DNA from 2 places in the Nocardioides sp. B129/18 genome. Region 1 is predicted to be linked to the other one. Evidence: predicted binding sites of a transcription regulator. Region 1 holds the regulator's gene; the other holds the start of a gene.
The links. The regulator LexA, encoded in region 1, represses DNA repair genes until DNA is damaged. The targets are predictions, from matches to a motif close to TCGAACANNTGTTCGA.
Positions count from the first base shown of each region.

Region 2: the regulator LexA is predicted to act here: its motif matches at 5,267-5,282, upstream of ruvC (crossover junction endodeoxyribonuclease RuvC).

Region 1 covers NZ_JBUZJI010000005.1:85,116-104,339, forward strand. Annotated here, with positions in the region: gene ACZDWJ_RS05415 (UbiA prenyltransferase family protein) at 1-684, opposite strand, end outside; gene ACZDWJ_RS05420 (CarD family transcriptional regulator) at 932-1,417, shown strand; gene ACZDWJ_RS05425 (2-C-methyl-D-erythritol 4-phosphate cytidylyltransferase) at 1,506-2,135, shown strand; gene ACZDWJ_RS05430 (IspD/TarI family cytidylyltransferase) at 2,140-2,853, opposite strand; gene nirD (nitrite reductase small subunit NirD) at 2,975-3,346, shown strand; gene ACZDWJ_RS05440 (ATP-dependent DNA helicase) at 3,425-5,446, shown strand; gene ACZDWJ_RS05445 (EcsC family protein) at 5,506-6,534, opposite strand; gene ACZDWJ_RS05450 (alkaline phosphatase family protein) at 6,756-8,051, opposite strand; gene ACZDWJ_RS05455 (alkaline phosphatase D family protein) at 8,051-9,736, opposite strand; gene lexA (transcriptional repressor LexA) at 9,859-10,656, opposite strand; gene ACZDWJ_RS05465 (LysM peptidoglycan-binding domain-containing protein) at 10,926-11,303, shown strand; gene ACZDWJ_RS05470 (ABC-F family ATP-binding cassette domain-containing protein) at 11,482-13,188, shown strand; gene ACZDWJ_RS05475 (GNAT family N-acetyltransferase) at 13,185-14,240, shown strand; gene ACZDWJ_RS05480 (S1C family serine protease) at 14,406-15,869, opposite strand; gene ACZDWJ_RS05485 (long-chain-fatty-acid--CoA ligase) at 16,007-17,575, shown strand; gene ACZDWJ_RS05490 (Pls/PosA family non-ribosomal peptide synthetase) at 17,684-19,224, shown strand, end outside.
Region 2 covers NZ_JBUZJI010000032.1:29,819-40,899, reverse strand. Annotated here, with positions in the region: gene secF (protein translocase subunit SecF) at 1-687, opposite strand, end outside; gene secD (protein translocase subunit SecD) at 687-2,516, opposite strand; gene yajC (preprotein translocase subunit YajC) at 2,522-2,821, opposite strand; gene ruvB (Holliday junction branch migration DNA helicase RuvB) at 2,992-4,101, opposite strand; gene ruvA (Holliday junction branch migration protein RuvA) at 4,105-4,704, opposite strand; gene ruvC (crossover junction endodeoxyribonuclease RuvC) at 4,701-5,234, opposite strand; gene ACZDWJ_RS17770 (YebC/PmpR family DNA-binding transcriptional regulator) at 5,379-6,146, opposite strand; gene pdxT (pyridoxal 5'-phosphate synthase glutaminase subunit PdxT) at 6,219-6,818, opposite strand; gene pdxS (pyridoxal 5'-phosphate synthase lyase subunit PdxS) at 6,917-7,822, opposite strand; gene pgsA (phosphatidylinositol phosphate synthase) at 7,853-8,470, opposite strand; gene ACZDWJ_RS17750 (HIT family protein) at 8,480-9,031, opposite strand; gene ACZDWJ_RS17745 (TetR/AcrR family transcriptional regulator) at 9,028-9,747, opposite strand; partial or broken gene ACZDWJ_RS17740 (FAD-dependent oxidoreductase) at 9,753-11,081, opposite strand, start outside.

The DNA of each region.
Region 1 (19,224 bases):
CGCGCCCAGGCGCAGGCCGACCCGCAGGGGCAGGTAGCGCCAGCCGTCCTCGTGGTCGGGCACCAGGCCCCACAGGGCGGTGAAGAGGTGGACGCCGACGCCCAGGAGCGCGGCCAGGGCGATCATCGCGGGCTGTGGCGGATCGCCGAGGCTCGCCCCGCCCCACCCGCCGTAGGAGAGGAAGGCGGGGTAGAGCGCGAAGGACGCCGCCCAGGTGACCCAGCTGAGGACGCCGCGGCGCAGCACGTGGTTGCCGAGGACGCCGAGGGCCACCGCGGCGAGGTAGACCGAGCCGGCGCGCACGCCGTTGGCGATCGCCAACGGCACCAGGAGCAGCACCCCGCAGGTGAGGGCGTAGCCGAGCGTGCCGACGGCCAGCCCGTCGGTGAGCGCCTTGCGGCCCGCCGCATGACGGGCGTCGCGCTCGCGGTCGACGAGGTCGTTGTGCCAGCCCAGCACCAGCTGGCCGACCAGCACCGTCGCCAGCACCAGCAGCACCTCGCGCTGCGGACGGCCGGCCAGCGCGGCGGCGACGGCCATCACGACCGCGGTGAGGACGCCCTGCCGCGGGTGGGCGGCGCGCAGGAGGAGGACGGGCGTGAGGGTGCGGACCGAGAGGCGCCGCGCGGTGGGCGCGGGACTGCTGGCGGTCCGCTCGTCGGGAGTCGTGCCGGGCAGGGCCATGGCGCCAGTATCGGCCAGGGGGCCCGGCTCCTGAGCACCCCTCCGGTCCCCGGGCGTGCCTCGAAACCGGTGCGGGTCGATCAGGTTTGAGATCGTCGAGAAGCGGGTACACGCGGGCGCCACCACAGCCCTCCGGGTCGTGTCAACCCCTCCGATGCGACCGATCACGGCTCTGACCTGCGCAAACGCCGTGGATGACCTTCTCAGGCCGTGTTAAGATAGAGACCTAGGAAGGGGAACCTGACATATGACTTTCACCGTCGGCGAAACGGTCGTCTACCCGAATCACGGGGCTGCCGTCATCGAGGACATCGAGACCCGCACCATCAAGGGAGAGGACCGGCAGTACCTCGTGCTGCGGATCGTCGCCCAGCAGGACCTCGTGGTCCGCGTGCCCGCCTGCAACCTCGACCTGGTCGGGGTGCGCGACGTCGTCGACAAGGAGGGCCTGGACCGCGTCTTCGACGTCCTGCGCGCTGCGCACGTCGAGGAGCCCACCAACTGGTCGCGCCGCTACAAGGCCAACCTGGAGAAGCTGCACTCCGGCGACGTCATGAAGGTCGCCGAGGTCGTCCGTGACCTGTGGCGCCGCGAGCGCGACCGCGGCCTCTCGGCCGGCGAGAAGCGCATGCTGGCCAAGGCCCGTCAGATCCTCGTCTCCGAGCTGGCGCTGGCCGAGCACACCAACGAGGACAAGGCCGAGGCCATCCTCGACGAGGTGCTCGCCTCCTGATCCACGCACATCCGTGCTGACGACGGCCCCCGGGGGATCCCCGGGGGCCGTCGTGCGTCCCGGCGACTCCCGGCCTAGGGTCGGAGCCGTGAGCGGACCCCTCCCCGAGCCCGTCGACCTCCCGCCCCCCGACGACGGCGAGGAGCGCCCGGACGCGCTCGGCCTGGTGCTGGAGGCCGGACGCGGCTCCCTGCCCTTCGCGCTCGTCCACGGCGAGCCCCTGGTGGCCTGCGCGGCCTGGGCGCTCGGCGAGGCCGGGGTCGACCTGGTCGACCTCGGGGTCGGCGTCGGGGCGCTCGCCGCGACGGGCGACCCCGTCGTCCTCCACGACGCGCTGTGCCCGCTCACGCCGCCGGCGTTCGTCGTCGCCTGTCTGCTCGAGGCCGTGCGCGAGGACGTCGCGGTGCTGGGCGTGCGCCCGGTCAGCGACACCGTCAAGCGGCTCGAGGACGCCGACGGCGTCGCGCTGCTGGGCGAGACCCTCGACCGCGACGCGCTGCTGGCGCTGGCCTCGCCGCTGGTGCTGCCGGCGCGGCACGTGGCCGAGCTCGAGCGCCGCGGCGTGCGGCTCGACGACGGCGTCGACCTCGGCGCGGTGGCCCGGCTGCTCGCGGAGTCCGGTCCCGACGAGGTGCGCCTCGCGCTCGCCCCGCCCGTCGGCCGCCGGGTGCACGACGTCGAGGAGCTGCGCCTCCTGGAGGCGCTCGACCCCCGGTGAGGGCTCAGGCGTCGAGCAGCCGCTCGGCCAGGGCGAGGTCCTCGGGCCAGGTGACCTTGAGGTTGAGCGCGGATCCGGCGACGGCCACCACGCGCGCGGCGGCGTCGCCGTGCGCGGCCAGGCAGGCCGCGGTGTCGGTGCCCTCGAAGCCCGCCGCCTGCGCCGCCCGATAGGCCGCCAGCAGCGGCGCGGCCCGGAAGGCCTGCGGGGTCTGCATGCCCGCGAGCGGGCCCTCGACGGCGCCGAGGGAGGCGTCGAGGAGATCGCGCACCGGCGTCACCGGCACCGCGCCACCGTGCTCCTCGGCGGCGTCGAGCACGCCGCCGTAGAGGGTCGCGGTGGCCAGGGGGCGGGCGCCGTCGTGGATCGCGACGAGCCGCAGCGCGCCGGACTCCACGTCCGGGGCCAGGTGCTGCAGCGCCGCCCACTCCGAGGCATGGCGGGTGGCGCCGCCGGTGACGACCTCGACCTCGGCGTCGTCGGGCAGGTGCGGCTCGACGGCCGCGGCGACGGCGGCCTCCTCGCCGGCACGCACCACCAGGACGACCCGCGCGGCGACCGCGCAGGCGGTGCGCACCGAGCGCGCCAGCACCGGCACGCCGGCCAGCGGGACGAGCACCTTGTTGACCGGGACGCCGTCGAGCTCGGCGCCGACGCGGGTGCCCGATCCGGCGCCCAGCACCACCACCGCCGTGCCCGTTCGCTGCGTCCCGCTCACGGCCGCGAACCTACCGCCCGCGCCCGCCGGGAGATTTACACGGTTGTGACATGAGGAAACCGGGGACGTCGAATCGCGCGCCTAGCGTCCCTCGCGTGGAGCGGCGAGGAGGAGGTGCGCGATGAGCCCGCGGCTGCGCAGGGACGGGGACGGCCACGCCGAGTGGCAGCCGGTCTGCCAGCTCGACCAGCTGGAGGTCGAGCGGGGCGCGACCGCGCTCGTGCACGGCCAGGCCGTCGCGATCTTCCGCGTCGACGACCAGCACGTCTACGCCCTCGGCAACCACGACCCCTTCGCCAAGGCCTCGGTGATCGCCCGCGGCATCGTCGGCTGGCGCGGCGAGGTGCCCTTCGTCGCCTCCCCGGCGCACCGGCACGCCTTCGACCTGCGCTCGGGCCGCTGCCTGGAGGACACCAGCGTCTCGGTGCCCGCCTACGACGTGAAGGTCGTCGAGGGCGTCGTGCTGGTGGGGCACCGCAAGAGCGCGGCCTGATCCGCGCGGGACCCGGTGCTGCGGCTCCTGTGCGGCGTGACCGCCGACGTCGGCGCGCTCGCCTAGGCTGTGGCGGCCATGCCGAACCCCGCCCCCGCTCCCGCCCCGTCCGACCCCGACGCCCAGGCCCGCTCCGCGCGGGTCCGCGCCGTGCTGGGCGGCGCCGTGGCCGCGCTCGGCGGCACCGAGCGGGAGGGCCAGGTGGCCATGGCCGAGGCCGTCGCCGCCGCCTTCGAGGAGGGCGAGCACCTGCTCGTCCAGGCCGGCACGGGCACCGGCAAGTCGCTGGCCTACCTGGTGCCGGCGCTGCTGCACCGCGAGCGCGTAGTCGTCGCCACCGCCACCCTCGCCCTCCAGCACCAGCTCGTCGAGCGCGACGTGCCGCGGCTGGTCGAGGCCATCAAGGGCACGGCCGGCGTCGACGCCTCCTACGCCGTGCTCAAGGGCCGCTCGAACTACGCCTGCCTGCATCGCATCCGCGAGGGCGTCCCGGACGACCAGGGCGTGCTCGTCGACGTCCCGCAGGGCTCGATGGCCGAGAAGGTGCTCGAGCTGCGGGCCTGGGCCGAGGAGGAGGCCGAGGGCGGCGGCACCGGCGAGCGCGACGCCGCCCCGCGCCACACCGAGCGCGAGTGGCGTCAGGTCAGCGTCGGCCACCGTGACTGCCTCGGCGCCAGCCGCTGCCCGTTCGGCCAGGAGTGCTTCGCCGAGCAGGCCCGCGAGCGCGCCCACCGCAGCCACCTGATCATCACCAACCACTCGCTGCTGGCCATCGACGCCATCGAGGGCGTCCCGATGATCCCCGAGTACGACGCCGTCGTCGTCGACGAGGCCCACGAGCTCGTCGCCCGCGTCACCCAGGCCGCCACCGACGAGCTGTCGGCCGCCGACGTCGAGCGGGCCGCGCGCCGTGCGCAGCGGCACGTCGACGGCTCCGAGGCCGATGACCTCGCCGACGCCTCCGACGCCCTGCGCGCCGCGATCAACGACACCCGGGCGGGCCGGCTCGAGCAGCTGCCCGTCGACCTCAGCGACGCCCTCGCCCTCGTGCGCGACGCCGCCCGCGGCTGCATCTCGGCCTTCCCGAAGGAGTCCGGCGAGGACGCCGACCCCGGCCGCCAGCAGGCGCGCGGCGGTGTCCAGGAGGTCTTCCAGATCGCCGAGCGGATGGCCGCCTGCAGCCAGCACGACGTCGTGTGGCTCTCCGAGGGCGGCGAGCGCATCCCGCCGCGGCTGTGCGTCGCGCCCCTGCAGGTCTGGGGTCCGATGCGCGAGCGGCTGCTCGCCGACAAGACCGTCGTGCTCACCTCCGCCACCCTCATGCTCGGCGGCGACTTCGGCGCCGTGGCCGGCAGCCTGGGGCTCAAGCCCTCCGAGCGCAGCGACGCCGGCGCCGCGCCCGCCACGGCCGCCGACGCCCAGCCCTGGCGCGGCCTCGACGTCGGCAGTCCCTTCGACTACGGCCAGCAGGCGATCCTCTACGTCGCCCGCCACCTCCCGCCGCCGGGCCGAGACGGCCTCGCGCCCGCGGCGCTCGAGGAGATCGTCGAGCTGATCGACGCCGCCGAGGGCCGCACGCTGGGCCTGTTCTCCTCCCGGCGCGCCGCGGAGGCGGCCGCCGAGGCGGTGCGCGAGCGGCTGCCGCACCTCACCACCCTCGCGCAGGGCGACGCCCAGCTGCCCGAGCTCGCGCGGCAGTTCGTCGCCGATCCCCACACCTGCCTCTTCGGCACGCTCTCCCTGTGGCAGGGCCTCGACGTCCCCGGCGACACCTGCCAGCTCGTCCTCATCGACCGCATCCCGTTCCCGCGGCCCGACGACCCCCTCATGAGCGCACGCCAGCGCGCCGCCGACCAGGCCGGCGGCAACGGGTTCATGCAGGTGGCCGCCACCCACGCCGCGCTGCTGCTGGCCCAGGGCGCCGGCCGCCTGATCCGCTCGGTCGGCGACCGCGGCGTCGTCGCGATCCTCGACCCGCGGCTGGCCACCGCCCGCTACGGCGGCTTCCTGCGGGCCAGCCTCCCGCCGATGTGGAGCACCACCGACCCCGCCCTGGTGCGTCAGGCGCTCGCGCGCCTGGCCGCCGCAGGGCGGGGCTGAGGGAAACCTTCGAGGACGCCACCTCGGCGCGCGTGGCGCACGGCGTGACTCGTGGATCCCTACCGCACGAAGGAGGAGGGGCCAGCGTCGTCCTCCGGGTCGTCCTCGATGCCGCGACGCAGGTTCTCCGGCAGCTCCAGCCCGTACTTCTCGGCGAGCAACATCGTGGCGCCGAAGTGACGTGCTTGCCTCACCGTGTCGGACAGCACATGCGAGTTCGTGCCTGCTCCTGCTAGAGCGGCAATGACTGGCATGCCCATGCGGGCGTTCTTCACAGGAACCCGCTTGCCGTCGCCGACCTGTTTGAGCAACCTTTCCACCGCGGCCATCAACCGGTGGTCGTCGCGGAGTTTCTGGCTCCAGTTCACTCGGCCCTTTGCAGTGCTGAAGGCTTCGCCCGCCCGTTTCACGGATTGTGCCTTGACAGCCTGATTCCTGTATCCACGGGCGACCATGCGGTCGATCATGTGCTTCATCTCGGGGTCCTTGGCGTCGTAGCCGTACGAATAGCAGACGCGAGTGGCGATGGCGCCGGTCAACGCCTGCATGGCGATGAGGTCGAGCCCGATCGCGGCGGCACTGCCAAGTACAGGGACAGGGATCATCGCCAGCGATCCCAGGGCTGCTCCCTCTGCTGCTCCGAGGGTCGCCCACCTCAGGACCATCCCGTCCGTGAGACTCTCGAGGTCCTTGAGATCCAGCTCGCGGAGGTCCTCGAGTGCTTCGATCTCCTTGCCCTGCTCGCGGTGATATGCCAGGACCTTCTCAGGGTCGGTCAGCTCGACGACCCAGTCATTCAGGAGCTCAAGAAGTCGAACCATGTTGCGCAGGGTGGGGGCCAGTGCCGAATCCAGCATGTCGCTGGCAGCGTCCTTGACCCGCTCCGGCGCGGCGTTCGCGATCTTGCTTCCGGCCTTCGAGGCAGTGGCCTTGGTTGCGTCGACCGACGACTCGAGCGCTTCCCTGGCCTTCGGCGGCAGCAAGGCCCTTCGTCCACGCGCCTTCTTCTCCCAATGCGCTTGAAGCTCCTTCCACCTCTTATGCTCATAGGCGGACATCGGTCCTTGCGCGGGCGCCTCGTCGTTCATGGCAGTGAGGCTAGGCCAGCCCTCCGACACCTCGGCAGGTTCAGCGCCGGAGTGGGTGGGCCGGAACAGGCGGCTCATCTGCGTGGACATGGCGCGTCGAGGGCATGGCTCGGAGTCGCCAGCCGACTTCGAGCCCAGAGCTCGCCGTGATGCACCGGAGATCGACGTCCTGTGCCACGGCAGCCGGGAGACCGGCTGGGGTGGCACCTCGGCGACGGCCGCTACAGGTGCGCGACGCCCTCGTAGGGGCTCAGCGAGAGGTCGAAGAACGACGCCACCGTCGGCGCGACGTCGTAGGTGTGCGCCGCCGCCACGGAGGTGCGCGCCTTCGGCACCCGCGGGTGGCCGCCGGCCAGCCAGAAGGGGATCGGGGCGGTGGCCGGGTGACCGTGGTTGCCCGGGATCGGGTTGCTGGTGGCGCTGGGGTCCGAGAAGCGCCAGCCGGCCTCGCAGTAGGCGACGAGGTCGCCGGCGCCCGCGCCCAGCCGCAGCGCGGCCGGCTCGTGGGTCTCCAGGACGCCCTCGGTGGCCTCGGCCAGGCGTCGCATCCGCGCGATCGCCGCACTGCGCTGGGAGGCCGCGCCGGTCCAGTAGCAGAGGTCGGCTCCGCCGTTGTCGGCGATCTGCACCTTCCCCGCGAGCAGCGGGTCGGCGTCGAAGGCGCTCTTCAGGCTGATGAACCGGTTCGGCAGCGACCAGTCCATCGAGTGGTCGGCCAGCACGCAGACCAGGGCGTCCTTCCACTGGCCCGAGGCCTTGAGGGCGTCGACGAACCGGCCGACCTGGAGGTCGGTGTCGGCCAGCGCGAGACGGCGGGCGACCTTCAGCGTGGTGCCGGTGAGGTCGGCGTGGCCGAAGCGGTCGATGTCGCCGAGGTTCACGAACATCAGGTGCGGGTCGTAGTCCTGCACCATCGCCAGCGCCGCCTGCATGATGAACAGGTCGGGGGCGTGGTCGGTGATCGGCAGCGTCGGCGAGGGCTCCCAGCGGCGGCCGGCGCGCGTGCCGAAGATGCCGTAGAGGTACTCCTTGGAGAGCACGGTGGCGGTGCGGTACCCGCGGGCTCGGAGCCGCTCGATGACCGTGACGGCCTTGAGGTCGGTGGGGCGATCGAGATCGCGGACGACCTTCTCGGCCCGGTCGTAGACGCTGTTGGCCGGGACGCCGGTGCGGTCTGGCCGCAGCCCGGTCATCATCATCGTGTGGTTCGGGATGGTCTCCATCACCGGCAGCGAGCGGGCCCGCGGCAGGTTGAGCCCCCCGGTGCGCAGGGCGTGCAGGTTCGGCGTCAGCGTGGCGCTGATCTCCGAGGGCCGGCAGCCGTCGATCACCAGCACGTAGGCACGACGTCGGGTGGCCGGTGCGGGGGCCGCCTCCGCGGCGGTGCCGGTGAAGACCAGGCCCGCGGCGGCCGCGGCCGCGCCGCTGAGCACGGTGCGTCGGCCGCTGCGCATCTCGCGCAGGCCGCGCTCGAAGGGCCGCTCGTCGGTGCGCGGGTGCGAGGAGGAGGTGCACATCAGGCGTTCACCGGTCCCTCGGCGGCGCTCAGCGCGTTGCTGCCGGCCAGCGTCCGGTACGACACCGACCAGGTGGCCGGCGAGGTGCGCACCCGGCGGTCCCCGATGACGAACCAGTCGCACTGGGTGCGTTCGGGGGTGACGTCGAGGACGCAGAACCCGTGGCTGTCGAAGTCGAGGTACTGGATGTGCCGGTTGGCGGCCTTGATGGCGGTCTCGACCGCGACGCTCGCGGTGCGCGGGGGTGCGCCGGTGATGTCCTTGAGGTTGTTCGAGGTGATCGAGGCACCGACGAACTCCACCGCCAGCGACTCCCCGACGGCCGGGTAGAGCGAGGCGTCGCTGGGCAGGTCGGCCGCCCAGCCGGAGTGGATGTCGCCGGTGATGAAGACGACGTCGCGGGTCTGATGGTCGGCGAGGTGCTGGAAGACCGTGCGTCGGTCGGCGGTGTAGCCGTCCCACTGGTCGACGTTGTAGGGGATGCCGTCGGTGGGCAGCACGCCCGTGGCGGTGTGCAGCGCGGTCGCGAGCTCGCGGGGCAGCGTGCCGAAGTCGACCGGCGCGATCATCACCGGGTTGCCGATGATCTTCCACTGCACGGCCGTGGAGGCCAGCGACTGCTTGAGCCAGGCCATCTGGGCTGCGCCGGTGATGGTGCGCGAGGGATCGTCGACCGCGCCGACGCCGGGGCCGGGGGAGGCGACCTGCTCGGAGCGGTAGGAGCGCAGGTCGAGCATGCTGATCTCGGCGAGCTGGCCGAAGCGGAAGCGGCGGTAGAGCCGGTCGCCGTCGCCGAGGGCGGCGGTGCCGTTCAGGCGCACCGGCATCCACTCGTCGTAGGCCCGGTGCGCGCGGGCGCGGCGCCGCGTCCACGAGCCCTCCGTGGCGGGCGTGTGGTTCTCCGCGCCGCCGGACCACTGGTCGTTGGCGACCTCGTGGTCGTCCCAGGTGATGATCCAGGGGTAGGCCGCGTGGAGGTCCTGCAGGTCGCGGTCGGTCTTGTACTGCGCGTGGCGCTGGCGGTAGTCGGCGAGGCTGAGCACCTCGTGCGCCGGCACGTGCGGGCGCACGTCGACGTCGTCCTTGCCGTAGCCGTACTGCCCGGGGCCGTACTCGTAGAAGTAGTCGCCGAGGTGGACGATCAGGTGCAGATCGTCGCGCGCGGCCAGGCCGCGGTAGGCGGCGAAGTAGCCGGCCTGCCAGTTGGCGCAGGAGGTGAACCCGAGCCGCAGGTGCCGCAGCTCGGCGTCGTGCGCGGGCGCGGTGCGGGTGCGGCCCACGCGGCTGACCTGGCCGGCCGCCGTGAAGCGGTACCAGTGCCAGGTGGCCGGAGCGAGGCCGCGGACGTCGACCTTGACGGTGTGATCGCGCGCCGCGGAGGTCGCGAAGGTGCCCTTCTTGACGATGCGCCGGAAGCGCCGGTCGGTGGCGACCTCCCACACGACGTCGGTGCGCGGACCGCGGCCGCTGCCGGGCAGTGCGGTGGCGGTGGGCGTCACGCGCGTCCAGAGGACGACGGCGTCGGGGAGCGGGTCGCCCGAGGCGACGCCGTGCTGGAAGACGCGGTGCGTGGCGGCGTCAGCGCTGGAGCCGAGGGCGCCGACGGCGCCGGCCGTGCCGACGGCGACGGGCGCGGAGGCCAGGACGGCGCGGCGGCCGACGGCGGGGAGATCGAGGTGGGTCACGCGCCCTCAACGCAGCAAGGGCTCCGGAGGTGACGGCGCGGGCGGCAGGTGTCGCGGAGGCGTCGCCGAGCGTTCACCCGCGGGCCATCGGGGACGGCCCGCGGGTGGCGTGGCTCACAGGATCACAGGCTGCGCAGCACCGCGGTGACGACGCCGAGGATCCGCGCGTGGGTGCCGTCGATGGGGTCGTAGGCCGGGTTGTGCGGCATCAGCCACACCTGGCCGTCCTTGCGCTGGAAGGTCTTCACCGTGGCCTCCCCGTCGAGGAGCGCCGCGACGATCTGGCCGTTCTCGGCCGTCTGCTCCTGGCGGACGACGACGAAGTCGCCGCTGCAGATGGCGGCGTCGACCATGGAGTCGCCGACGACCTCGAGCAGGAAGAGCTGGCCCTCGCCGACGAGCTGGCGCGGCAGGGGGAAGACCTCGGAGACCTGCTCCTCGGCCAGGATCGGGCCGCCGGCCGCGATCCGGCCGACCACCGGCACGTAGGCCGCGGAGGGGACGGTGTCGCCGATGCCGGTCTCGTCGTAGGAGCTCTCGTCGGCCGAGGAGATCGAGCGCCGGGCGGCGAGGACCTCGGGCAGGAAGACCTCGAGGGCGCGCGGCCGGTTGGCGTCGCGGCGCAGGAAGCCCTTCTCCTCCAGCACGCGCAGCTGGTGGGCGACGCTGGAGGTGCTGGTGAGGCCGACGGCCTGGCCGATCTCGCGCATGCTCGGGGGGAAGCCGCGCTTCTCGATGGCCTCCTTGATGGTGGCGAGCACCTTCAGCTGGCGCTGGGTGAGACCGGTGGCGTCCGGCGGGCCGTCGGGGAGCTCGGAGACGGTCTTGCCGCGCGGCTTCGCAGACGACTTCTCAGGAGAGGTCTCAGGCGAGGTCGGGGAGGCCTTCTCGGCGGGATCGGGGCGGTCGCGGGTCGGCATGGCCTGACGGTAGCGAGACCGGACGCCGGACTCAAACATCTGTTCGAACTCGGCGTGTCCGCAGCCCGGGAGACACGGAGGGTCGGCCGGCCGGCCCTGAGTCGAACACGTGATCGAGATCGCTCTTGTGTTCGATCGAACACCTGATCTACTCTGGATCCAGTTCGAACATCCGTGCGAATCCCGACCCTCGGGCCGCGATCGTCCGGAACTGTCGGCGCCGACCGATAGACATCCGTCGTCCCACTCCCACTTCCCCAGGAGTCCCGATGAGCACCCTGATCCTCCAGCCCGCCGCCCGCCCCGCCCGCTCCGCCGCTCGGCCCGCCGTGCGTCCGGTCGCGCGGCCCTCCGGCACGGTGCGCCTGACCCGGCGCGGTCGTCTGGTGGTCTTCGTGCTCGCCCTCCTGATCGTGCTCGGCACGGGCATCGCGCTGGCGGCCGGCTCGGTGGCCACCCAGGAGCCCGGCACCCCCGAGCCGACCCAGGTCATCGTCGTCCGCTCCGGGCAGACCCTCTGGGACATCGCCGCCGCCCACGCGCAGGACGGTGACGTCCGCGGCATGCTCACCCACCTCCAGCACCTCAACGCCCTCGACGGCGGCCTGGTGCGCGCCGGTCAGCGCCTTCAGGTGCCGCTCGACTGAGCGCAGCGCGGGCCGTCGGCCCGCCTCAGACGTCGTCGGCCGCCTCGACCCCGGCCGACGCCACGGGGAAGACGAGGGGCGGGCCCACGGCCCGCCCCTCGCGCCGTCTCCGGACCCGGCACGCCGGAGGGCGAAATGCGGTCGCCTCCTCGGACGCGGGCAGGGAGGATGGATCCTCGTGGGTCACGTCGACGTCTCCGGAGTCCGCTACGAGCTGCCCGACGGGCGGGTGCTGCTCGACGACGTCTCGTTCCGGGTCGGCGAGGGCGCGATCGTCGCACTGGTCGGCGCCAACGGCGCGGGCAAGACCACCCTGCTGCGCATCGTCACCGGCGAGCTGGCACCCCACGCCGGCGTGGTGACCCGCTCCGGCGGGCTCGGCGTCATGGGGCAGTTCGTCGGCGTGCGCGGCACGGGGGAGGAGCAGCCCACCGTCGCCGACCTCCTGCTCTCGGTGGCGCCGCCGGCGGTCCGGGCCGCCGCCGCCGAGGTGGCGCGCTGCGAGCTGGCCCTCATGGAGGTCGACGACGAGCCCACGCAGATGGCCTACGCCACCGCGCTCGGCGACTACGCGGACGCCGGCGGCTACGACCTCGAGGTGGCCTGGGACGTCTGCACGATGGCGGCCCTCGGCGTCCCGTTCGAGCGGGCCCGGCACCGCGACGTCGCGACCCTCTCGGGCGGCGAGCAGAAGCGCGTGGTCCTCGAGGCGCTGCTGCGCGGCCCCGACGAGGTGCTGCTGCTCGACGAGCCCGACAACTACCTCGACGTCCCCGGGAAGGTGTGGCTCGAGCAGCGCCTGCGCGAGTGCGGGAAGACCGTGCTCATGGTCAGCCACGACCGCGCCCTGCTCGACGCCGTCGCCACCCGCATCGTCACCGTCGAGCTGGGGCATGCCGGCAACACCGTGTGGACCCACCCCGGCGGGTTCTCCGACTACCACCAGGCGCGCCGCGACCGCTTCGAGCGGTTCGAGGAGATGCGTCGCCGCTGGGACGAGGAGCACGAGAAGATCATCGCCCTCGTGCACCGGCTGCGCGTGAAGTCGGAGTACAACGACGGCATGTCCAGCCAGTACCGCGCCGCGCAGACGCGGCTGCGCAAGTTCGAGGAGGCCGGCCCGCCCACCGAGCAGCCCCGCGAGCAGCAGGTGGCGATGCGGCTGAAGGGCGGTCGCACCGGCAAGCGGGCCGTGGTGTGCGAGCAGCTGGAGCTCACCGGACTGATGCGCCCCTTCGATCTCGAGGTCTGGTTCGGCGAGCGGGTGGCGGTGCTCGGCAGCAACGGCTCGGGCAAGTCGCACTTCCTGCGGCTGCTCGCCGCCGGCGGCACCGACCCCGAGCTCGGCAACCGGCCGGTGAGCGAGCGTCCGATCGAGCCGGTGCGCCACCGCGGCCTCGCCCGGCTCGGCGCGCGGGTGCAGCCGGGCTGGTTCGTCCAGACCCACCAGCACCCGGAGCTCCTCGGGCGCACCCTGCTGGAGATCCTTCACCGGGGCGAGCAGTCGCCCGACGGCCGCGGCCGCCCGGGCATGCCTCGCGAGCAGGCCAGCCGCGTGCTCGATCGCTACGAGCTCTCGGCCAGCGCCGAGCAGCGCTTCGAGTCGCTCAGCGGCGGCCAGCAGGCGCGCTTCCAGATCCTGCTCCTCGAGCTGTCCGGCGCCACCCTGCTGCTGCTCGACGAGCCCACCGACAACCTCGACGTGCAGTCCGCCGAGGCGCTGGAGGCCGGGCTCGAGGCGTTCGAGGGCACGGTCGTGGCCGTCACGCACGACCGCTGGTTCGCCCGCGGGTTCGACCGGTTCCTGGTCTACGGCGCCGACGGCGAGGTCTACGAGGCGCCCGAGCCCGTGTGGGACGAGCGCCGCGTGGAGCGCTCCCGATGAGCCCGCGAGCCGGCCTCGAGCCGACCCGCGTCGTGCCGGTCGACGCCGACGACGCCCCGGCCTTCGAGGCCTGGAACGACGTCCTCACCCGCGGCGAGCGACACGGCCGCGAGCGCTACGCGACGCCGTGGATGCCGGGGGAGATGCGCGAGCGGCTGCGCTCGCCCGAGGTCGGGACGCAGATGGAGGCGTGGGCGCTCGTGGAGGGCCCGCCCGGTGAGGGAGCCGTGCGCGCCTCCGCGCTGCTGGAGTGGCGCACCACCGACAACCTCGACCGCATCGACGCCCGCGTCATGACCGACCCCGCGGTGCGGGGCCAGGGGCACGGCACCCGGATGCTCGACGCCGTCGTCGAGCGCTGCCGAGCGCTGGGACGCTCGCGGCTGGGCGCCGACGCCTGGTGGCCCATCGCGGCCGGCACCGACGGCGAGGGCACCGTGGGGGCCGACTTCCTGCGTCGGCGCGGCTTCGCCCTCGGCATCTCCGAGGTGCTGCGCGTGCTGCCGTTGCCCGTGGCCTCCGAGCGGCTCGAGGCGCTGGCTGCCGAGGCGGCCGCCCACCACGGCGCCTATCGGATCGAGTCGTTCGTCGGTCCGGTGCCCGACGCGTGGGCGCAGGCCTGGGGCGTGCTGGCCGGCTCGCTCGAGGTCGAGGCGCCCACCGGCGGCATCGAGATGGAGGCGCACGCCTCGGGTGCCGCCGAGGTGCGCTCGGAGGAGGACGTGATGGCCCGCCAGGGCCGCACCCCCCACCGCGCCGTCGCCCTCGACGCCGACGGTGCGCTCGTGGCCTACACCGAGGTGGTCACCACCGAGCACGAGCCGCACCGCGCCTACCAGTGGGGCACGCTCGTGCGGCCCGACCACCGTGGGCACCGCCTCGGGCTGGCGGTGAAGCTCGCGGCGCTCCGGCTGCTGGTCGAGCACGCGCCGCAGGTGCGCGAGGTCTTCACCTGGAACGCCGAGGTCAACGGCCCGATGATCGCGGTCAACGAGCAGCTCGGCTACCGCGCGGTCGAGCGCGCCGGCTGGTTCGAGCGCCGGCTCGACTGACGCCGTCGCTCGGGGAGGTCCGGACGTGGCGACGCCCCCGGCGCCGGCTCGGGGCCGGACGCCGGGGGCGTCGAAGGACACGGCGTGGGAACCCCACGTCCCCACCGTGCCCGCCGGACCGCCCACCCTCGTCAGAGGCGGCCCGGGGCTCGGGTGCGAGAGGACCTAGGAGTTCGTCGTCTTCTCGTCGGAGTCGAGCTTGACCTTGACCGTCTTGGTGTCGCCTCCGCGGACGAAGGTGACCGTGACGGTGTCGCCGGGGCGGTAGGAGCGGATCGTCGCGACCAGCGAGTCCGAGCCGGTGACCTGGGTGTCGTCGATCTTGGTGATGACGTCGCCCTTCTTCAGCCCGGCGTCGGCGCCGGTGGAGCCGCTGCCGACCTCCTCGACCTTCGCGCCGTTGGTGAGGCCGACCTGGGCGGCGGCGTCGCTGCTGGCGGCGTCGGAGACCGAGATGCCCAGGCGGGCGTGGGTCGGGGTGTCGCCGTCGAGCATCTGCTGGACGATCGGCATGACCTCGTCGATCGGGATCGCGAAGCCCAGGCCGATCGAGCCGCCCTCGTCGCTGGAGCCGAACGGCGAGGAGCCGCTGCTGCCCGAGGTGCGGATGGAGGCGTTGATGCCCACGACGTGGCCGGCCATGTCGATGAGCGGACCGCCGGAGTTGCCGGGGTTGATCGCCGCGTCGGTCTGGATGGCCGGGTAGACGGTGGCGTTGCCGGCGTTGTCGGAGCCGACGTCGACCGGGCGGTCCAGCGCGCTGACGATGCCGCTGGTGACGGTGGACTCCAGGCCGAACGGCGAGCCGATCGCCACGACGCTCTGGCCGACCTCGAGGTTGGCCGACTTGCCGATCGTGGCCGGGGTGAGGTCGCTGACGCCCTCGGCCTGGATGACGGCGGTGTCGGTGAGGGAGTCGGTGCCGAGGATCTTCGCGGTGTGCGTGGAGCCGTCGGAGAAGGCGACCGTGATGGTGCCGTTCTGCCCGGCGACCTCGACCACGTGGTTGTTGGTGAGGATCTTGCCGTCGGAGCTGAGGATGATGCCCGAGCCCGAGCCGGCCTCGCTGCTGCCCTGGACGTAGATCTTCACGACCGACGGCAGCACGGTCTGCGCCGCCTTCTCGACCGAGCCGTCGGGGGCGGGGGCGTTGGTGGAGTCGACGACCTTCGACGTCGTGATCGAGCTGTTCGAGCCGCTGCCCGAGCCGCCGTCGTCGTCGAGGGCGTTGTAGGCGGCCGCGCCGCCGACGCCGGCCGCGCCGCCCGCCAGGACGGCGGCCGCGATGAGCGTGGCCACCAGGCGCTTGCGCGAGGGCCGGCGGGTGAACGCCGCCGCACCGGCCGGCTGCTCGGCGCCGGAGGAGACGACGTCGTCGTAGGTCGGCTGGGCACCGGGGGCCTGCGTCGGGTACATCGCGGTGGGCTCAGGGCCGGTCTGCCACGGGGAGCCGCCGGCCGCGGGCGGCGGGTAGCCGCCGGCCGGCTGGATCGGGGCGGTGGGCTCAGGAGCGTCGCCGGAGGGGCGCGGGGCCCGGTAGGGGTCGTGCGCGCCCGCGTCCGCGGAGCGAGGGTCCTGCGGGTTCTCGGGCTGACCCTCGGGACGAGGGCCGTCGGGGTGGTCGGTCATGTCCCCACTGTGTCCAAGGACCCTGTGACGAAACTGAGACCTCTCTGGTGAGTCGCCCTGAACCCGCCTGCCTGCGCGGGATCCCGGTCCTGGGACGACCCGTTGCTCACCCTTGTGGTGCCCGTCACACTGCATCCATGACGGCACCTGACCCCCGCTTCGCCGAGGACCGCCTGGCCCACTGGGCGCAGACCATCCCCGACGAGGAGTGCATGCGCTACCTCGACCGCACCTGGACCTGGGCCCAGTGGCACGACCGCGTCCGACGCACCGCCGGCGCCCTCGCCGACCTCGGCGTCGGCCGTGGCGACGTCGTGGCCTACCTCGACAAGAACCACCCCGCCGGCGTCGAGGTCTCCCTCAGCGCGGGCATGCTCGGCGCGGCCACCGCGATCGTGAACTTCCGCCTCGCCGGCGACGAGCTCGACTACGTCGTCAACGACTCCGGCGCCACCGTGCTGGTCGTCGGCACCGAGCTGATGCCGGCGATCGAGCGGATCCGCCACCTGCTCACCGGCGTGCGCACCATCGTCGCGCTCACGCCCGACGGCGTCGACGACGAGTACGAGCGTCTGCTCGAGAAGGCCACGCCCCGCGACCGCGAGCCCGGCACCGACCCCGACGACACCTACCTCGTCCTCTACTCCTCCGGCACCACCGGCCGGCCCAAGGGCGTGATGCTCTCCCACGCCAACCTCGTCGCGCACACGGTGAACTCCCACGACGGCTGGGTCTTCGAGCGCGGTGACAAGTCGATGGTCTCGATGCCGCTGTTCCACGTCGGCGGCTCGTCCTACGTGCTCTTCGGCCTCCACGACGGCATCGGCACCGTCATGACCCGCGACCCCGACGGCGCGTCGCTGGCCGGGGCGATCATGCACGGCGCCAACCGCACCTTCCTGGTGCCGGCGGTGCTGCAGCAGGTGCTCGGCGCCGGGCCCGACGCCGTCCGCCTCTTCGGCGCGCTGAAGACCTACACCTACGGCGCCGCGCCGATGCCGGCCCCGCTGCTGCGCGCGGCGATGGAGGCCTGGCCGGGCACCGAGTTCATGCAGGTCTACGGCCTCACCGAGGTCTCCGGCGTCGCCACCCACCTGCTGCCCGAGGACCACCTCGACGCCGAGCACCCCGAGCGACTGATGTCGGCGGGCCGCGCCGTCCCCGGCGTCGAGATCCGGGTCATCGACCCCGGCACGCTCGAGGACGTGCCCGACGGCGAGCCCGGCGAGGTCTGGCTGCGCAGCCCGCAGCTGATGAAGGGCTACCTCAACAAGCCCGAGGCCACCGCCGAGGTGATCACCGCCGACGGCTGGTTCCGCACCGGCGACATCGGCCGCCTCGACGACGGCGGCTTCCTCTTCGTCGAGGACCGCCTCAAGGACATGATCATCAGCGGCGGCGAGAACATCTACAGCCCCGAGGTCGAGCGGGTGCTCGCCGAGCATCCGGCCGTGCTCGAGGTCGCCATCATCGGCGTCCCCGACGAGCAGTGGGGCGAGGCGGTCAAGGCCGTCGTCGCGCTGCGCGAGGGCGCGAGCGCGACGCCGGAGGAGATCGTCGCGCACTGCCGCGAGCACCTGGCGCACTACAAGTGCCCCAAGAGCGTCGACATCGTCGAGGCGCTGCCGCGCAATCCCACCGGCAAGATCCTCAAGCGCGAGCTGCGGGCGCCCTTCTGGGCCGGCCGCTCCCGCGCCGTGGGCTGAGCGGCCCGCCTCAGCCTGGCAGGACCCGGCCGTACCTGGCCGGACAGGGTGCGGTGTCCACGTGGACACCGCACCCTGTCGTTCACCTGCGCCCGCTTGGATGCAGGCGTGAGCACCCCTGACGTCGGGCCGGGCCTCGGGGCCGCCGACGCCCCGAGCCCCCTGCGGCGGTCCGCCGCCGCGCCCGCCCCGCGCACGCTCGTCGACGTCCTGCGCGCCACCGTGGCGGCGCACCCGGACGCGATGGCGCTCGACAACGGCATCGAGCAGCTGACCTACCGCGACCTCGCCGAGGCCGCCGAGCAGCTGGCCGAGGAGCTCCACGGGCTCGGCGTGGGCGTCGGCGACCGCGTCGGCGTGCGGGTGCCCAGCGGCACCCTCGAGCTCTACATCGCCATCCTCGGCACGCTGCTCGCCGGCGCCGCCTACGTGCCCGTCGACGCCGACGACCCCGACGAGCGGGCGCGCGTGGTCTTCGGCGAGGCCGACGTCGCGGTCGTCGTCGGCGCCGACCTGCAGCTCGAGCCGCGCGTCGAGCGCGAGCCCTGCGAGCACCGCGATCCCGGGCCCGAGGACGACTCCTGGATCATCTTCACCTCCGGCTCCACCGGCACCCCCAAGGGCGTCGCGGTGAGCCACCGCAGCGCCGCCGCGTTCGTCGACGCCGAGGCCCGGATGTTCCTCGTCGACGCGCCGCTCGGCCCCGAGGACCGCGTCATGGCCGGGCTCTCGGTGGCCTTCGACGCCTCCTGCGAGGAGATGTGGCTGGCCTGGCGACACGGCGCCTGCCTGGTGCCGGCGCCGCGGGCGCTGGTGCGCAGCGGCCTCGACGTCGCGCCGTGGCTGGAGGCCAACCGGGTCACCGTCGTCTCCACCGTGCCGACCCTCGTGAGCCTGTGGCCGGCCTCGGCCCTGGCCCGCATCCGCCTGCTCATCCTCGGCGGCGAGGCGCTGCCGCCGGAGGTCGCCGCCCGGCTCGTCGGCACCACCGGCGACGGCCGGCGTCGCGAGGTCTGGAACACCTACGGCCCCACCGAGGCCACGGTCGTCGCGTGCGGCGCGCAGGTCGACGGCGAGGGGCCGGTGCGCATCGGCCTGCCCCTGGACGGCTGGGACCTCGCCGTCGTCGACGAGCACGGGCACGAGGTGCCGCCCGGCGGCACCGGCGAGCTGATCATCGGCGGCGTGGGCCTGGCCCGCTACCTCGACCCCGCCAAGGACGCCGTCGCCTACGCGCCCATGCCGACGCTCGGCTGGGAGCGGGCCTACCGCTCCGGCGACCGCGTCGTCCACGACCCCGAGGGCCTGCTGTTCGCCGGCCGTGCCGACGACCAGGTGAAGGTCGGTGGACGCCGCATCGAGCTCGGCGAGATCGACTCCGCCCTCCTCGCGCTGCCCGGCGTCGTCTCCGCCGCGGCCGCCGTGCGCCGCACCCCGGCCGGCAACCCGCTGCTGGTCGGCTACCTCACCGTCGACGACGCCTACGACCCCGCCGGGGCGCTGGCGACCCTGCGCCGCGACCAGCCGGCGGCGCTGGTGCCGCGGCTGGCGATCGTCGACTCCCTGCCCACCCGCACCTCCGGCAAGGTCGACCGCGACGCCCTGCCGTGGCCCCTGCCCGAGGTCGACGCCGACGTCGGCCTCGCCGG
Region 2 (11,081 bases), on a different contig from region 1:
CTTGGTGTTCTCGCGGATCTTGTCGAAGACCACGACGGTGTCGTAGAGCGAGAAGCCGAGGATCGCCAGGAGGCCGGTGACCGCGGACGGGGTGACGGTGAAGCCGGAGATGGCGTAGACGCCGATCGTCAGCGCGATGTCGTGGAAGAGGGCCACCAGCGCGGCCACCGACATCTTCCACTCGCGGAAGTAGCCCCAGATGAAGAGCACCGTGAGGATCAGGAACACCAGGACGCCGATGGCGGCGCGCTGCCCCACCTCACGGCCCCAGCTGGCGCCGATCTCGTCCTGCGAGAGCTGGCTGGGCGCGATGTTCAGCTCGCTCGTGATGATCCCGGAGAGCTGGTCGTTGGCGGCCTGCGAGAGCTCCTCGACCTGGATGATCAGGCCGGAGTCGCCGGCCGTGGTGACCGTCGGGTTGCCCGCGCCCTCGACGCCGGAGTCGGCGATCTTCTGGCGCAGGGTGTCGGCCTCGTCCTGCGTGGCCTCGCCGGCCTGGACGGTGGCCTGGTACTGCACGCCACCGGTGAACTCCACGCCGAAGTTCATGCCCTTGAGCAGGATGATCGCGATCGCGCCGGCCACGAGGGCCAGGGAGACCGCGTAGAACACGCCCCGACGACCGACGAAGTCGATCGACCGGCGGCCGTTGTAGAGCTCGTTGCCGAGCCGCGAGAACTTGCCCATCAGGCGTTCCCTCCTGCCGAGAGCTTGGAGCTGAGCGAGGACGTCCGCGGGACCGCGGTGGCGTCCATGCCGAGCGACTCCGGGCTGAGGCCCGACATCCTGCCGCCGCCGTTGAAGAACCGGTAGCGGGCGAGGAAGGAGACCGCGGGCTTGGTGAACCAGAACAGGACCGCGAGGTCGATGACCGTGGAGAGGCCCAGCGCGAAGCCGAAGCCCTTCACGACGCCGGTGGCGAACAGGTAGAGCACCGAGGCCGAGAGCAGCGAGACCACGTTGGCCGCGAGGCGAGTGACGCGGGCGCGGGCCCAGCCGGACTCGACGGCGACGCGCATCGACTTGCCCTCGCGCATCTCGTCGCGGATGCGCTCGAAGAAGATGATGAAGGAGTCCGCCGTGATGCCCACCGCGATGATCAGTCCGGCGATGCCGGGCAGAGTCAGCGTGAAGCCGGCGCTGACGCCGAGCAGCAGCACCATCGCATAGGTGATCGCCGCTGCGACGGCCAGCGAGCCGAGCACCACGAGGCCCAGGCCGCGGTAGTAGACCAGGCAGTAGATCGCCACGAGGATCAGACCGACCAGGCCGGCCACGATGCCGGCGTTGAGCTGGTCGCCGGCGAGCGAGGGGCCGATGGTCTGCGTCGAGGGCTTCTCGAAGGCGATCGGCAGCGAGCCGTAGCGCAGGCTGGTTGCGAGGCTGGTGGCGCTGGCCTGGGTGAAGTCGCCCTCGATCTGGGCGTTGCCGTCGACGATGCGACCGGTCATCCGCGGGGCGCTGAGGACGGAGCCGTCGAGGACGATCGCGAACAGGTCGTCGCTGCCGACCAGAGCGGTCGAGATGGCGGCGAACTGCTTGGTGCCGGTGCCGTCGAACTGCAGGGTGACGACGGGCTCGATGCCGCCCTGCGGCACCGCGGTGCCGGCGGTCTTGAGGTTGGTGCCCTCGACGGCCGCGGCGGAGAGCAGGTAGGGGATGCCGTCCTCGCTGCAGGTGATGAGCGGCAGCTTCGGGTCGTCGGGCATCGCCTGGAACGGCGCGGCCGTGGGGCACTGGTAGGCGTTGTAGGCCGCGATGCAGGCCGACGTGGGCTTGGAGCGCCAGTCCAGCGGCTTGGCGGTGAGCTTGTCGTCGGCGGCCGAGGACAGGCAGGTGTCGACGAGCTTCTGCTGGTCGGCGCTGAGCTTCGCGACGGTGCCGGGCACGGAGGCGTCCGAGCCGCTGGCCGACGGGCTGGCCGAGGGGCTGGCGTCGCCGGAGGTGCTGGCGGACGGGCTGGCCGAGGGGCTGGTCGACGGGCTGGCGGACGGGCTGGTGTCGGCCGCGTGGACGCGACCGAACGCGGGGGCCGGGCGGTTGTTGCCCTGGCTGCCTCCGGTGGAGCCGCTGCCCGCGCCGACGCCGGGGATGGTGGTGCCGGTGCCCGCGCCCGTGCCGGCGCTCGCGCCGGCGGCTGCTGCGCACGCGCCGGTGCCCGGGGCGCACGCCACGAGGCGGAAGCGCAGCTGGGCCTGGCGCTGCACGGTGTCGATGAGGTCGCGGCGGGCGTCCTTGGGGATCTCGATGACCACGAAGCGGTTGCCCTGGGTGGTCACCTCGGACTCCGCGACGCCCGAGCCGTTGACGCGCTCGTCGATGATCTTGCGCGCCTCGTTGATGCTCTCGGTCGAGGGGTTGCCCTTCGCGATGAGCGTGATGCGCGTGCCGCCCTCGAGGTCGAGGCCGAGTGCCGGCTTCCAGGTGCCGCCGAGCGTCACCAAGCCGTACAGGATCGCCACCCCGAGGAAGAACACCACGAGGGTGCGCCCCGGCCGGGGAGTGTTGCGTGCCATTGTCTTCAGCTCTCCTCAGGCCCGGCCGGGACATCCGGCTGGGCGTCGGGTCGGACGACGCCCCCGATGGCGCCGCGTGCGACCTTGATGGTGACTCCCGGAGCGATCACGAGCCGGGCGTGGTCGTCCTCCAGCTGCTCGACGACGCCGAACACGCCGGAGGTCAGGATGACCTCCTCGCCCACGCTCAACGAGCGCTGCATCGCCGAGAGTTCCTTCGCCCGTCGGGCCTGCGGGCGGATCAGGAGCGCCCAGAAGACCAGGGCGATCAAGATCAGCGGCAGGAACGAGGCCAGTTCCTTCACGAGAGACCCTTCACATGGCGGCAGACGACGAGCGTCGCACGCAGTCCGGGACGGGCCCGGCGCGCGCGACGGTTGAGTGTAACCGCGGACACGCCGGTCCCTGACGCTGGTCCCCGCACCGCGGGCTCGGCCCGGGCCGAGCCCCGCGCCTCACCCCCGCGGGCGGGGGCTCACTCCTCGAAGAGCGGGGCGTCCGGGCCGGGCGCGGGGGCGCGGAGGCCGAGGTGGGCCCAGGCCGCGGGGGTGGCGACGCGTCCGCGCGGCGTGCGGGCCAGGAAGCCCAGGCGGACCAGGAACGGCTCGGCGACCTCCTCGACGGTCTCGCGCTCCTCCCCCACGGCCACGGCCAGCGTCGAGATGCCGACCGGGCCGCCGCCGAAGCGGGCGCAGAGGGCGTCGATGACGGCGCGGTCGAGGCGGTCCAGGCCCAGGGCGTCGACCTCGTAGAGGTCGAGCGCGGCCTCGGCGACGGTCTCCGTGACGACGCCGTCAGCGCGCACCTGGGCGAAGTCGCGCACCCGGCGCAGCAGTCGGTTGGCGATGCGCGGGGTGCCGCGCGAGCGCGAGGCGATCTGAGCCGAGCCCTCGGGCGTGAGCGCGACGCCGAGCAGCCCCGCCGAGCGGTGCACGATGCGGTCGAGCTCGTCGGGCTCGTAGAACTCCAGCTGCGCGGTGAAGCCGAACCGGTCGCGCAGCGGCCCGGGCAGCAGGCCGGCGCGGGTGGTGGCGCCGACGAGGGTGAACGGCGGGATCTCGAGCGGGATCGCGGTGGCGCCGGGGCCCTTGCCGATGACGACGTCGACCCGGAAGTCCTCCATCGCCATGTAGAGCATCTCCTCGGCCGGCCGGGACATGCGGTGGATCTCGTCGATGAACAGGACGTCGCCCTCGTTCATGCCCGAGAGGATCGCGGCGAGGTCGCCGGCGTGGGTGATCGCCGGGCCGGAGGTGAGCCGCAGCGGAGCGCCCATCTCCGCGGCGATGATCATCGCCAGCGTGGTCTTGCCGAGGCCGGGCGGGCCCGAGAGCAGGACGTGGTCGGGCGCGCGGCCCCGCAGTCGGGCGGCCTCGAGCACCAGCCCGAGCTGGTCGCGGACACGGGCCTGGCCCACGATCTCCTCCAGCGTGCGGGGACGCAACGCCGCCTCGACGGCGCGCTCGTCGCCCTCCGCCTCGGCGGCGGTGAGACGGTCGAGGTGGGCCGCCTCGGCGCGAGCGAGCGGGTCGAGCGGGTCGAGGTCGCCCAGGCCGCCGAGATCGGCGTCGTCGTGACGGGCCACGGATCAGCTCCGGGCCAGGGTGCGCAGCGCGGCACGCAGCAGCGCGCCGACGTCGGGCTGGTCGCCGGCCTGGTCGGCGACGGCCTCGACCGCGCCGGCAGCGTCGCGCGCCGACCAGCCCAGGCCCATCAGGCCCTGCACGACCTGCTCGCGCCACGGCTCCTCGCCGGGCGCGACGACGGCGGGCCGGGCCAGGCCGGTGGGCGCGCCGATGCGGTCCTTGAGCTCGAGGATGATCCGCTGGGCGCCCTTCTGGCCGATCCCGGGCACCCGGGTGAGGGTCTTGACGTCCTCGCCGGCGACGGCGCGGCGCAGGTCGTCGGGGCCGAGCACGGCCAGCATCGCCTGGGCCAGCTTCGGGCCGACGCCCGACGCGGTCTGCAGCAGCTCGAAGGTGCTGCGCTCCTCGACGTCGAGGAAGCCGAAGAGGGTCAGGGAGTCCTCGCGCACGACCATGCTCGTGGGCAGGGTGGCGCTCGCGCCCTCGCGCAGCGTGGCGAGGGTGCCGGGCGTGCACTGCACCTCGAACCCGACGCCGCCGACGTCGACCACGGCGGTGGAGAGCGTGACGCCGGCGACCCGCCCGCGGACGAAGGCGATCACGAGATCCTCCCGGTGGTGGTGCGCAGCTGGGCGCGGGCCTGCTCGAGGCGGGCCTGTGCGCCGCCGCGCCAGACGTGGGTGATGGCCAGCGCCAGCGCGTCGGCGGCGTCGGCGGGCTTGGGGACGGCGTCCAGGCGCAGGATGCGGGTGACCATCGCGCCGACCTGGGCCTTGTCGGCGCGGCCGTTGCCGGTGACGGCGGCCTTGACCTCCGAGGGCGTGTGCAGCGCCAGCGGGATCCCCCGCCGGGCCGCGACGACCATCGCGATGCCGCTGGCCTGGGCGGTGCCCATGACGGTGCTGACGTCGGAGCGGGCGAAGACCCGCTCGACGGCGACCGCGTCGGGCCGGTGCTCCTCGATCCAGGCCTCGACGCCGCGCTCGATGGTGACCAGCCGCTCGGCGACCGGCAGCTGGGCGCTGGTGCGCACGACGCCGACGTCGATCAGGTGCAGCGGACGGCCCACCGAGCCCTCGACGAGGCCCAGCCCGCAGCGGGTGAGGCCGGGGTCGATGCCGAGCACGCGCACGCGGCTCCTCCTCGGTGTCGGACGACGGGGTGTCGAACGTCTGTTCGCACGCCCCAACGTAGCCCGCCCGCGGCCGCCGGGGACGGCGACACGCGGGCGGGAGCGGTCCGCGGGGGCCCAGCGACCCGGGCGACCCGGGCGGACTCAGGCGTCGATGGCCTCGAGGACGTCCTCGGGGATGTCGGCGTTGGAGAAGACGTTCTGCACGTCGTCGAGGTCGTCGACGGCGTCGACGAGCTTGAAGACCTTGGTGGCGGCGGTGGGGTCGGCGACCGGGATGTCCATGGACGCCTGGAACAGGACGTCCGCGGAGTCGTAGTCGATGCCCGCGGCCTGCAGCGCGGTGCGCACCGCGACGACGTCGCCGGGGGCGGAGGTGATCTCGAAGGCCTCGCCGTGGTCGGCGACGTCCTCGGCGCCGGCGTCGAGGGTGGCCTCGAGGACGTCGTCCTCGGTGATCTCCTTGCCCTCCTGGGCCTTGGTGACCACGACGACGCCCTTGCGCTCGAAGAGGCGCGAGACCGAGCCGGGGTCGGCCATCGTGCCGCCGTTGCGCGTGACGGCGGTGCGCACCTCCATCGCGGCGCGGTTCTTGTTGTCGGTGAGGCACTCGATGAGCAGCGCGACGCCCTGGGGGCCGTAGACCTCGTACATGATCGTGGCGTACTCGGCGCCGCCGGCCTCGAGGCCGCCGCCGCGCTTGACCGCGCGGTCGATGTTGTCGTTCGGGACCGACTGCTTCTTCGCCTTCTGGATGGCGTCGTAGAGCGTCGGGTTGCCGGCGGGGTCCGGTCCGCCCATGCGCGCTGCGATCTCGATGTTCTTGATCAGCTTGGCGAACAGCTTGCCGCGCTTGGCGTCGATCGCGGCCTTCTTGTGCTTGGTGGTCGCCCACTTGGAGTGGCCGGACATGCGCTACCTCTTCACTCGCTGGATCACGGGATCGTCACTGATCTCGGCTCGCCCGAGACCGGCCCCCGCGGCTCAGCCGCCGCGGACCAGGTCGACGAGGAGTCCGTGCACCCGGGTGTCGTCCCCGACCTCGGGGTGGAACGACGTGGCGAGCAGACGGCCCTCGCGAACGGCGACGATCCTACCGTCGGCCTCACCGCCCTGCGCGCGGGCCAGCACCTCCACGCCCGGACCGACGTCCTCGACCCACGGCGCGCGGATGAAGACGCCGTGCACGGGGGCGTCGAGGCCGACGACGTCGACCTCGCCCTCGAAGGAGTCGACCTGGCGCCCGAAGGCGTTGCGGCGCACCGTCATGTCGAGGCCGCCGATGGTCTCCTGACCCTCCATCCCGTCGAGCACGCGGTCGGCGAGCAGGATCATCCCCGCGCAGGTGCCGAGCACCGGCAGCCCGTCGCGGACCGCCGCCCGCAGCGGCGCGAGCAGCTCGAAGATGCGCGCCAGCCGGATGATCGTCGTCGACTCCCCTCCGGGCAGCACCAGGCCGTCGCAGGCGGCGAGCTCGTCGGGGCGTCGCACGGCGAGGGTGGCGACCCCCAGCGACTCCAGGGACCGGCGGTGCTCGCGGACGTCGCCCTGCAGGGCCAGGACGCCGATGGTGGGGCTCGACACGGCGGCGAGCCTAGAGGTCGCACGGACGCCGACGGCGGCCGCCCCCGCGTGGGGACGGCCGCCGTCGGACCGTGCCGATGCTGCCAGCGACCTCCGGGTCACCAGCCCCGCTCGGCGAGACGGTGGGGCTGCGGGAGCTCCTCGACGTTGATGCCGACCATGGCCTCGCCCAGGCCGCGGGAGACCTTGGCGACGACGTCGGGGTCGTCGTAGAACGTCGTGGCCTTGACGATGGCCTCGGCGCGCTGCTGGGGGTTGCCGGACTTGAAGATGCCCGAGCCCACGAACACGCCGTCGGCGCCCAGCTGCATCATCATCGCCGCGTCGGCCGGGGTGGCGATGCCGCCGGCGGTGAACAGCACCACGGGCAGACGACCGGCCGCAGCGACCTCGGCCACCAGGGCGTACGGGGCCTGCAGCTCCTTGGCCGCGACGTAGAGCTCGTCCTCGGAGAGGGCCGCGAGCTGGCGGATCTGCTTGCGGATGGTGCGCATGTGGCCGACCGCGTTGGAGACGTCGCCGGTGCCGGCCTCGCCCTTGGAGCGGATCATCGCCGCGCCCTCGGTGATGCGCCGCAGCGCCTCGCCGAGGTTGGTGGCACCGCACACGAACGGCACGGTGTAGGCCCACTTGTCGATGTGGTTCTCGTAGTCGGCCGGGGTGAGGACCTCGGACTCGTCGATGTAGTCGACGCCGAGGCTCTGCAGCACCTGCGCCTCCGCGAAGTGACCGATGCGGGCCTTGGCCATCACGGGGATGGAGACCTCGGCCTTGATGCCGTCGATCATGTCGGGGTCGCTCATCCGCGACACCCCGCCCTGGGCGCGGATGTCGGCCGGGACCCGCTCGAGGGCCATCACGGCGACGGCTCCGGCGTCCTCGGCGATCCTGGCCTGCTCGGGCGTGACGACGTCCATGATGACGCCGCCCTTCAGCATCTCGGCCATGCCCCGCTTCACGCGGGTGGTGCCGGTCGCGGGGACCTCGGGAGTGGTGTCAGACATGTCCCCGATTCTAGTGGCGGGCCGGCGCCCTCACAGGGCCGGGTCCAGCACCGCCTGGGCGTGCACCTTGCGCACGCGGTAGACCACCGTGGCGGTGTTGGCGAAGGCCAGGACCCACAGGGTCAGGTACATGAGGATCGGCAGGTCGAAGATCGCCCCGAGCCCGGTCATGACGAGGATCGCGACGAGGCGGTCGGCCCGCTCGGCCAGGCCGCCCTTGGCGTCCATGCCGAGCGACTCGGCGCGGGCGCGGGCGTAGGAGGTGACCGAGCCCATCACCAGGCAGTACAGCGAGAGGCAGGCGTAGAGGTAGAAGTCGCCGGGACCGGCGAAGTAGAGCACCAGGCCGCCGAAGATCGCGCCGTCGCCGATGCGGTCGAGGGTGGAGTCCCAGAAGGCGCCGAACTTCGAGGAGCGCCCGGTCTGACGGGCCATCTGGCCGTCGATGAGGTCGCTGAAGACGAAGGCCGTGATCACCAGGACGCCGGTGAGCAGGTGGCCGCGCGGGAAGAAGGCCAGCGCACCGAAGCAGACGCCGAGCGTGCCGACGAAGGTGACGGCGTCGGGGCTGATCCCGAGGCGGATGAAGAGGCGGACGAAGGGCGCGAGCATGACGCCCTGCCAGAAGCCTTTGAACCTGTCGAGCACGGCAGCAGGCTAGCGGGGGTCGGGCTCCAGACCCGCCTCGGCGTCGTCCCAGGCCTGCGCGAGCAGACCCCGGGTGTCGCCGAGGAGCTGCGGGAGGGTCTTCGTGCCGGCCACGACGGTCATGAAGTTGGCGTCGCCGGACCACCGCGGGACGACGTGCTGGTGGAGGTGGTCGGCCAGCGACCCGCCGGCCGGTCCGCCGAGGTTGAGACCGACGTTGAAGGCGTGCGGGCTGCTGACGGCCCGGATCGCGCGCAGGGCGGTCTTGGTGAACGAGGCGAGCTCGCGGGTCTCGACGTCGTCGAGGTCGGCGTAGTCGGCGACGTGGCGGTAGGGCAGCACCATGAGGTGCCCCGGGTTGTACGGGTAGAGGTTGAGCACGGCGTACACCGACTCGCCTCTGGCCACGACGAGGTCGCCCTCTCCCCCGGCCGGCGCCGCCGCGATGCGGCAGAACGGGCAGGTGGGGCCGTCGTCGGCCTCCTCGGGGCCCGCGGTGCGGACGTAGGCCATGCGGTGCGGCGTCCAGAGCCGCTCGAGGCCGTCGGGGTCGAGGCTCACCCCGCCTCCCCCTCCGCCTCCACGCTGGCCAGGAGCTCCTCGATGGGCTGGTCGCGCTGCAGCTCGATGCCCAGCGCGTGGGCGTGGCCGTCGAGGATGTACCAGACCGACTCGGTGACCAGCGCGACGACGACCTCGGCGCCGGGCTCGCGCACGGGCCGGCTCACCCAGCGCCGCACGGCGGCGAAGACCGCGCCCACGAGCGCGAAGACGAGGGGGTCGAGCGCGGCGCGCAGCTCCGAGGGCGGGTCGACCCCGAGGAGGTCGACGGCGGTCTCGATGAGCTCGACGAGCTGACGGGCGATGACCTCGATGCCCTGCTGCAGCGGGCTGTCGCCGATGGTGTCCTGCTCGGCGATGCGGTGCAGCGAGGGATGGTCGACCGCCCACGTGACGTAGGTGGAGACGATGCGCTCGATGATGTCGGGGATGGTGCCGTCGAGCGTGACCGCCGGCAGGAGCAGGGCCCACAGGTCGTCGAGGATGGCGACCTGGATCTCGCGGTCGAGGTCGGCGCGGTCGCTGAAGTGCCGGTAGATGACCGTGCGGGAGAGGCCGGCGCGCTCGGCGATCTGCTGGACGTGGAACTCCGCGCCCGGATCGTTCTCGCTGATCACGCCGATCGCGGCGTCGATGATGCGCTGACGGCGCTCCTGGTTGTGCCGGTCCCAGCGCACCTGCCGCCCGTCCGGACGCGCCTGGCCGCTGGTGGTCATCGCTGTCAGCTCCGTTCGAAGAGTCCCCGCCTCCTGCGTTGCGCAGCGTACCCACTGCGTCGCCCGGCGGCCTCGCGGGCCTCCGCGACGACGCGGAGCATCTCCTCGATCTCGACGATCTTGGTGCGCGGGCGCCCGGCCGACGTGCCGCGTCGACGCTCCTCGGCGTCGAGGGCGTGCCAGTCGTCGGCGTCGAGCACGTCGACGCCGCGCTCGCGCAGCGTCGCGACCAGGTCGGCGGTGCCGGCCGGCCCGGCCGGCGGGGTGACGACGCCGGCGTCGAGGTCGTCGAGCAGGGTCGTGACGGTGTCCTGGGCGCAGGCCTTGTTGCTGCCGATGAACCCGTTCGGCCCCCGCTTGACCCAGCCGGCGACGTAGACGCCCGGGCGCACCCGGCCGTGCTCGTTCGGCACGGTGCCGCTGGCGGCGTCGTAGGGCAGGTCGGTGACGGGCCGGCCGTGATAGCCGACGGCCCGCAGCACCAGCCCGGCCTCGATGACCTCGCGCTCGTCGGTGACGACGGCACGGACGACGCCCTCGACGTCGGTCTCGAGGCGGGTGCGGGCGACCTCGACGCCGGCGACGCGGCCCGAGCCGTCGTCGAGCAGGCGGGTCGGCGAGGCGAGGAAGCGCAGCACGATCGTGCGCAGGTGCGGCTGGAGCGGACGCTCGGCGAGCTCGCGCAGGAGGGCGGCCTGACCGGTGGGGCCGTCGTCCTCGAGCGGCGCCCCGGCGTCGACGACGACGTTGACGCGGCCGCCGCGGCTCAGGGCCGCCAGGCCGATCAGCTCGGGCATCGTGAACGCCGCCTGGGCGGGGCCGCGCCGGCCGAGCACCACGACCTCGCGCACCCGGCTGGCGGCGAGCTGCGCCCACGGCAGACGGGCGAGGTCGGTGGCGGCGAGGTCGTCGGGGTCGGCGGTGAGGATGCGGGCGACGTCGAGTGCGACGTTGCCGTTGCCGACGACCACCGCGCGCTCGTGGTCGAGCCGCACGGGGAGGTCCTGCTTGTCGGGGTGGCCGTTGTACCAGCCGACGAGGTCGGTGGCCGACAGCGAGCCCTCGAGGTCCTCCCCCGGCACGCCGAGGGGCCGGTCGGCGGCGGCGCCGACCGCGTAGACGACGGCGTTGTAGCGCTCCTCGAGCTCGGCGAGGGTGACGTCACGGCCGACCTCGACGCCGAGCAGGTAGGAGAACCCGCGCTCGCGCTCGATGGCGCCGAAGAGGTCGACGGCGCGCTTGGTGTGCTGGTGGTCCGGGGCGACGCCCGCGCGCACCAGGCCGTAGGGCGTGGGCAGCCGATCGAGGACGTCGACGCTCACCTCGGGGTGCTT